Regions from separate parts of the Bacillus spongicola genome, predicted to be linked through region 2. Evidence: a T-box and tRNA genes for the amino acid it is inferred to sense, from the RefSeq annotation. Region 2 holds a T-box; the other holds one or more tRNA genes.

Region 1 (4,203 bases), on a different contig from region 2:
TTGGCTTCTGCCGCCTCTTCTCTTTTTTTTTAAAAAGTGTAATAAGCGGAGGGACTAGAATGAGAATTGACGGTAGAGAATCGACGCAGTTACGAAATATACATATTGAAACGGGTTACTTGAAACATCCTGAAGGGTCAGTATTGATAACCGTTGGAGAGACAAAAGTGATTTGTACTGCAAGTATTGAAGAAAGAGTACCCCCATTTATGCGAGGTGAGGGAAAAGGCTGGGTCTCAGCAGAATATTCCATGTTGCCACGTGCGACAGGAACTCGTAATATCCGGGAGTCGTCAAGAGGGAAGGTTTCAGGCAGAACGATGGAAATACAACGCTTAATTGGACGTTCTTTAAGAGCGGTTGTTGACCTTAAAGCTCTAGGGGAAAGAACGATTTGGGTGGATTGTGACGTCATACAAGCAGATGGCGGAACAAGAACAGCCTCTATTACAGGTGCGTTTGTTGCTGTTGCATATGCTTTAGCTCAATTGCAAGACAACAAAAAATTGCCACAGTTCCCATTAAAAGATTATTTAGCTGCAACAAGTGTAGGAACAGTAAAAGAACATGGTGTTGTTCTTGATTTGAATTATGCAGAGGATTCTAAAGCGCTTGTGGATATGAACATTATCATGACTGGGACAGGTGAATTTGTGGAGCTACAAGGAACAGGGGAAGAAGCAACCTTCTCAATGAATGAGCTGCAAGAGTTGCTTGCTGCTGCTCAAACAGGTATAACTGAACTGTTTGAAATTCAAAAAGAAGCGCTTGGAGAAATTGCTATTCGATTGAAATAGTCTAGAGTTGGAGGAGAAATTGATGAAGAAAACGGTTTTAATCGCTACAAAAAACAAGGGAAAAGCGAAAGAATTTACGCGTATGTTTGCCCCATACGGCTTCAATGTCAAGACTTTGCTTGACATTGAAGGGGCTATCGATGTAAAAGAAACGGGTTCAACATTTGCTGAAAACGCCCTCTTAAAAGCGGAAACCATTGCCAACACCTACCAGACGATGGTGATTTCTGATGATTCAGGATTAATGATCGATGCATTAAACGGGGAACCTGGTGTATACTCTGCTCGTTATGCGGGCGGTGCAAAAAGCGATGAAGCCAATATGGAAAAAGTATTAGAAAAACTGAAAGAGAAAGAAGCTGAACAGCGAACGGCCCGCTTTTGTTGTACGCTAGCAGTGGCTGCACCTGGGATGGACTCTTTCACGGTTGAGGGAAGCTGTGAGGGGGAAATTCTATCAGAAAAACGTGGGGAAAATGGATTTGGCTATGATCCGATCTTTTTTGTGCCTAGTTTAGGAAAAGCAATGGCTGAATTATCACCAGAAGAAAAGAACAGCATCAGCCATCGAGGAAATGCATTACGGAAACTAGAGAAAAAGCTACCAGCTTTATTATCTGAGGCGTCGACTCAATGAGAGTATTGGTTGTAAGTGATAGTCATGGTTCAATTGAGTCACTGCTAGAATTACAACAGCTCTACCACGGGAAAGTGGATGAGATGTTCCACTGTGGTGATTCAGAGCTAACCAATCATGACGAAGCGTTAAAGCACTTTCTAACTGTTAAAGGCAACTGTGATTGGAACGGCGACTTTCCGGAGGATATTGTACACGCTGTGAAAGGGACCACATTCTTTGTCACTCATGGACATATGTATAATGTGAAAATGTCACTGATGAATTTAAGTTATCAAGCAATAGAACATAACGCAGATATTGTATTATTTGGTCACTCTCATGTCCTCGGAGTAGAATTTGTTGATGGAATCTTATATGTAAATCCGGGTAGTATCTTGTTACCGCGCGCACGAGAGGAGAAAACGTATTGTGTGATTGAAAGGAAGGCGTCAGTGCTTATGATTTCTTTCTTTGATCATCATCATCAAGAACTTATTGAATTAAGGCAGCAGTTCCAGGTACAATAGACGAGGAAGAACTTGTTCTTCCTCAATTTTTTCAAAATAAGTTGTTGACTTTTTCTCGATAGACTAATATAATAAAAAATGTCCTTAATAAATGAATCACATTCACTTATCAATTCAGAACTTGAAAAAGCTAACTGAGATGAGGGTGACGGTTTTTCAGAAACGAATAAGAACTATTTACTATATTATGTCCCAGTAGCTCAGCTGGATAGAGCAACGCCCTTCTAAGGCGTCGGTCGGGAGTTCGAATCTCTCCTGGGACGTCCAAACTAAAAACGTTGATTTCATTCGTATACTTACGTATGGAAACAGCGTTTTTTTATGATCAATTGGGATGAGGGACAGGTACCTTGACCAAAATTAGTTAATATGTATTGAATCTGGTGATTTGTGGAATTTACTAGTGAATTAGCAGAAATAATAGGTTGATATTAAACCGGGCAGGGGGAAATCCATTTTTTCTCCCTTTTTAGTAAGGCTGCTTTCGTAAAGATTGTGGCTTTTCGTATCAATTCATTATCTAAGATATAGCTTTGACCCGAGCCTCAAGCCACTGTAGCTGGATCACGAAAAGCGGAAGTGGCTCGCTTTGAGGCGGCAGGCAAATGAAGAACACGTAGGTGATGCCTGAATCACTGGAGAGTTATTCATTTGACCCGAGCCTCAAGCCACTGTAGCTGGATCACGAAAAGCGGAAGTGGCTCGCTTTGAGGCGGCAGGCAAATGAAGAGCACGTAGGTGATGCCTGAATCACTGGAGAGTTATTCATTTGACCCGAGCCTCAAGCCACTGTAGCTGGATCCGTCTATTTTTAGGAAAATCAACAATGAAATGGAGGATTTAGTCAAAAATCAGATGAAATAGCCACAATGTATACGAAAAGAGCCTTTAGTAAACAGCAAAATGAGAAGAGATACCTGTCCCTCTTGGATATTGTTTGGTATTATGATTTTCACATGCTACACTAAATAAGATAGAGTGTGAGAAGGACGGTATGTACCATGAAAAAGAAACGCAAAACCATAGAATATAGCGGAAATGTTGTTTATTTCCCTGGTATTAAGGAAAGGTTGATGGAGAAAGGTCTCGATTATCTCCAAGAAAAGAAATACCGAGAAGCAGCTGATTTGTTGAAGCAAGCATTAGATTTAGGATATGAACAACCCCAAATATACATGGCGTTAATACTTGCTTTATATGAAGGGGAACAATATGAAGCGGCGAGAGACTTTTGTCAATCTCTTCTGCAAGAAGGCAAAGGCGAATACTATGAAATCATTGACGTGTACTTGATGATTTTAATTCAACTAAATGAACATCAAGAAGTGGTAACACTTTTGAATGCACTCTTTGATGAGCAAAATGTTCCACCGAACAAAGAAGAACACTTTAAACAGTTACTCTCAATCAGTCAAAAAGTAGTCAATAGAGAGCAGTTAAAAATAATGGAGGCCAAGGAGGAAGAGCTTCAATTATTTACAGGTGATTTCCAAGAACAAATACTGGTGATGGGTCAATTAGTTCATCGCAACATCCGTCCATACCGGTCACAACTGATTGCTTATCTTACTGACTCAAATGCGCATCCTATGCTCCAAACAATGGTTCTGAATGTGCTCAGAGAACATGAGATTGATCAAGAACTATCAGTTATAAAACTAGGGGAACAAGGGAAAGTCATTCCGGCAGAGCTAGTAGATGTGTTTGATATGTCTTCCTATCAAGCATTGATGGTCGAAGTGGAAGAAATGGTTGAACAAAAAAATCCCTCTCTCTTTTCATTAATGAAAGAAATGATTAGTCGACATTCGTTTTTAAGGTACCCATTTTCCTTGTCAGCCTCTGAGAACGTTGCTTCCATATCTTATTATATCCACGCCTTAGCGCTTATTGGGGAAATGACCGATGTAAACAAAATGGCTACAGAGATGGGGATAAGAGTGGAAGAGATAGAGAGAGAGATACGAAAAATAAAAAAATTAGAAGAATTTTCTTCTACCGATATTTAAAGGCTTTCTGTTGAAAGAAAAAGCACTTGTGTTATAATGTAATGGTTGTAAAGTGAACAATATCTTAAGATTGACAGAAGATACTGTTACATATTAAGAAGGAATTCTTAACCATGTTCAATTTGAAAATTGATCAATTATAGATTGTTGGAGGGAAATAATATGTCTGCAAAGTGGGAAAAGTTAGAAGGTAATGAAGGTGTTTTAACTGTTGAAGTTGACGTTGAAACGGTAAATAAAGGTTTAGATGA
Region 2 (4,203 bases):
TGATGAGAAAAGCTTCTAAGAAGAAACGAATGCCTCGACCGACTAGAGACCAAAGGAAAAGGACGCGAATTTTCATCTTGGATACACCTGCAAAAACGGTAAATACCTTATAAGGAATAGGTGTGAATCCTGCAATTAGAATCGCAAGCGGTCCGTATTTATTAAAGTATTCTTCTACTTTTAGGATACGTTCTTCAGAAATGAATCTTTGTAAGACAGGTCGTCCTAGTCTTTTTCCAATATACCAGCCGAAAATGGATCCAAGTGCAGAGGCTAGCGTTGTATAAAAAGCATATAGAAGGGCGCTATCAGGGTTCGCAAGCGCCATTGGGATTATTAATACATCGGGAGGAATGGGAAAGAAAGAAGACTCTGTAAAAGATAATAAAATCAGTCCCCATACCCCGTAATTCATAAACCAAGTTTCGACTGCGGATATCATTTCAGACATAAATACAATACTCCTTTTTCGATTCAAGTAAATAAGAGTATACCATTTTTCGACATTAACGTCATATATCAACCAATCTTTTTAAAATTTCTTGGGAAATAGGAAGGAATTTGTTTTACATGCTTTCGGGAGCGCGGATACCAAGCAGTCGCAAGCCCTCAGCCAATACGGTAGTGAAACTAGAGAGCAAGGCTAGTCTTGAAGAACGTTCGATATCATCAGCCAAAATATGGACTTTTCCATAGTACTTATTGAATGTTTGAGCTGTTTCAAATAAATACTTTGCTAAGTAATGAGGTGAAGATTGGTCATGAGATTGGTGAATGATAGATGGGAATAAGTTTAACTTCTTCACTAATGCCCAACTGTATTCGTCGCTTAGTCCTGAAAACCCACCAACACCACTAGCCGATTTTCTGAGGATGGATTGCGCTCTTGCAAAGGTGTATTGCAAGTAAGGACCAGTATCCCCTTCAAATCTCAACATGTCCTCCATCGAAAAATCAACGGAATTTTTTCGCTCATTTTTAAGGTCTTGGTAAATAACTGCTCCAACTCCGACCGCTTCAGCGACGCTTTCTGCATTAGGAAGTTGAGGGTTTTTCTCCATAATATTATGTTTTGCAAGGGAAATCGCCTCTTTCAACATATCTTCTAACAAAACGACATGACCTTTTCTTGTGGACATTTTCTTTCCGTTCATTAAATACAAACCAAACGGTATATGTTTCAAACGGGTCGCCCAAGAGTAGCCAAGCTGATTCAAAACAGAAAAGACTTGCTGGAAGTGGATACGTTGTTCTTGGCCGACAATGTACAGAGCGTGTGAAAATTCATACATATGGTATCGGTCTAATGCAGCGGCAAGATCCCGAGTTGCATAAAGGGTAGCGCCATCGGACTTTTGAATCAGGCAAGGAGGAAGTCCTTCCGTTTCTAGTGGTACAATGGTTGCTCCCTCAGAGGAGTGCAATAAATTCTTTTTTTGTAACAGGGAAATGAATTCTCCCATTTTCTCGTTATAATAGGATTCTCCCTGATAGGAATCAAATTCGATTCCAAGTAATGCGTAGATTTTTTGGAATGCTTGTAAAGATTCGTTGCGGAACCATTGCCAAAGCTGGATAATTTCAGCATCTCCGTCTTCAAGTAGCTTAAAGGCTTTTCGACCTTCTGCTACTAAATCTGGTTGAGTGGCGGCCTCGTCATGGAATTTTGTGTAAAGAGAGAATAATTCGCTAATTGGATTTTTTTTGACTTTTTCAGAATCTCCCCATTTCTTGAAGGCAACAATTAATTTTCCGAATTGTGTACCCCAGTCTCCGATATAGTTTATTTTAACGGTTTTATAGCCGCGTTTTTCAGCGAGTAAACTGATCGAATTCCCGATGACAGTAGAACGTAAATGCCCCATAGAAAAGGGTTTAGCAATGTTCGGAGAAGACATATCAAGAGCAATGACTTTTCCTTTTCCAACACTCGAGGAGCCATAATGGATTCCTTGTGACAAGATGGTTTGAATAATGGGTTGACTCAGTTGATGAGACGATAAAAAGAAATTTAGATAAGGACCTTTATTTTCAACTTTTTGATAAAGTGGATCATCAATCTTTTCGGCTAAAGTTTCGGCAATGACAGTAGGTGAAAGACGTAAAGACGAAGCGAACTGAAAACACGGTAAGGAAAAATCACCTTGTTGAGCATGTTTAGGTGTTTCAATCAGTGAGTGAAGGGTCCCTTCGTCAATTCCTTCTGGTAGTAGCGGCAATAAACTTTCACAAATCAGTTTTTTGAAATCCATTTTATCTCCTCCTAAAAATATAAAAAGCCCGCCTCTATAAAAAGAGGCGAACTTTTGTCGCGGTACCACTCTCGTTCCCACGATAGGTGGGCACTCTAATCGATAACGGAAGATCCGATCATACCTACTCGAGTTCAGTATGATATCTCAGAAGTGCGTTTCACTATCTGATCTCCACCGGGCTCACACCATCCCCGACTCGCTTGAGTAATCAGTTTAGCTACTGTCTTCATCCATGAATTTTTTCAATATATTAGGCTGTTTTTGCAAAGTGTGTTGCTTTTCGCACCAGTCTATAAACGGTGATATGGCTTTGTATCGGGCATCATTTCGTCTATTTTTAATGGAAATCAACAGTGAAATGGGCGATTCACTCTAAAATCAGATGAAATAGCCACAATGTATACGAAAAGAGCTATATATTATGACTATTATACAATTTCTAGAAGAAGTTGCAAGTTTTTTCGCGAAAAGCTTAAAAACCCTTTGAAAATCTCTATTTCTTAAACAGAGTTACCGTTAAAATCGGTACCAAGAGAGAAGAATGATGAAAGCCTATATAATTTTCATCCGTCTATTGACAAGGCTTTTTCAGATATATTGTTGCTCATTAGTCTAATTTCAGATGGAATCCTCCACTTTGCTGGTATAATACTTTTCAAAAATAGACGAAAAAATGCCCTGAAACCAAGCTGTAGCAACGTGTAGAGATTGATTCGAAAAGCAACAATCTTTGCGAATGCAGCCCTTGTTTAAAGCAACAAAAAAACGCTTCAAGAATCACCTTCTAGGAGCGTTATTTCGTTGTGCTATTTTTCTTTTCAATTGATAAGGCTCTCTTTGTATGCTTTGTTGCTAATTAAATCAATTATCGTCAGACGAGAACATATAGGTTCGATGATAAAATCTCATGCTAAAGACTAATCCGAGTGCCAGCATATTCCCCATTAACGAACTGCCACCGTATGAAATAAACGGAAGAGGAATACCAGTTATCGGGAGAAGTTGGATAGTCATGCCGATGTTCTGAAATACATGGAATGTGATCATACTGATGATTCCGGCAATAATATAGGCATTAAACGGTTCTTTTGTTTCTAAGGCTGTTTTGGTTAAATGATAAATCAACATAAAAAATAAACTAATTACAAAACTCGAACCGATAAATCCGTATTCTTCCCCGATAATACTAAAGATAAAGTCTGTGTGACTTTCTGGCAAATAGACTTCACGGTCTTGGTACCCTTTCCCGGAGATTTGTCCAGATCCAATCGCATTTAAGGATTTTACGAGGTGAAATCCTTCTCGATCTTGGTAGCTATAAGGGTCAAGCCAAGAATATATCCGGCCAAATTGATATGATTTTACCCCAAGATACTTATCTAGTACATTTGGTGCCCAAATTACCAAGGAAAATACAGCAACACCGACTGCCGTGATCAATCCATAGATGGGAATGAGGATTTTCCAAGTGATACCCGATACAAGGATGATTCCTGTAATAATGGCGATCAGTACTAGAGATGTACCTAAGTCTGGCTGGAGCATAATCAAGGCTAATGGGAAAAGAGAAGTAATACCAATTTTTACGAGCAGAAGCATGTCTGTTTGTATGGTTTTATCTATATGTTGTTCATGGTGATTAGAAATGACCCGGGCTAGCGCTAAAATCAAAAAAACTTTCATAAATTCAGACGGTTGAATGGATCCTAGTGGTCCAAGGATAAACCAGCTTTTTGCTCCATTTCTTTCTTCAGCAATGCTTTCTGGAGCAATAAGCAAAAAAGCCAACAAGAATATACCGAATCCGTAAAGATACCATGCAAGTCGTTTAAATTGTTCAGGGTCAAAAAATAGGGAGACAGCAATAATACCTAAACCAACGACATACCAAACCCCTTGTTTATAGACAAAGTTGGTTATATATTGTCCTGTTGTTTGGGCACTTGAA

The links. A T-box is a leader RNA that pairs with one kind of tRNA and senses whether it is charged. The one in region 2 lies ahead of argS (arginine--tRNA ligase), so its partner is inferred to be a tRNA-Arg.
Region 1: it encodes a tRNA-Arg, which carries the amino acid that the T-box ahead of argS (arginine--tRNA ligase) is inferred to sense. The anticodon was not compared.

The regions. Positions count from the first base shown of each region.
Region 1 covers NZ_JAYKTS010000002.1:5,451-9,653, forward strand. Annotated here, with positions in the region: gene rph (ribonuclease PH) at 60-797, shown strand; gene U8D43_RS01285 (XTP/dITP diphosphatase) at 820-1,434, shown strand; gene U8D43_RS01290 (YfcE family phosphodiesterase) at 1,431-1,943, shown strand; tRNA gene U8D43_RS01295 (tRNA-Arg) at 2,133-2,206, shown strand; gene U8D43_RS01300 (tetratricopeptide repeat protein) at 2,945-3,952, shown strand; gene tig (trigger factor) at 4,115-4,203, shown strand, end outside.
Region 2 covers NZ_JAYKTS010000030.1:1,166-5,368, forward strand. Annotated here, with positions in the region: gene U8D43_RS16775 (YqaA family protein) at 1-451, opposite strand, end outside; gene argS (arginine--tRNA ligase) at 567-2,252, opposite strand; T-box leader at 2,292-2,497, opposite strand; gene U8D43_RS16785 (FtsW/RodA/SpoVE family cell cycle protein) at 3,117-4,203, opposite strand, start outside.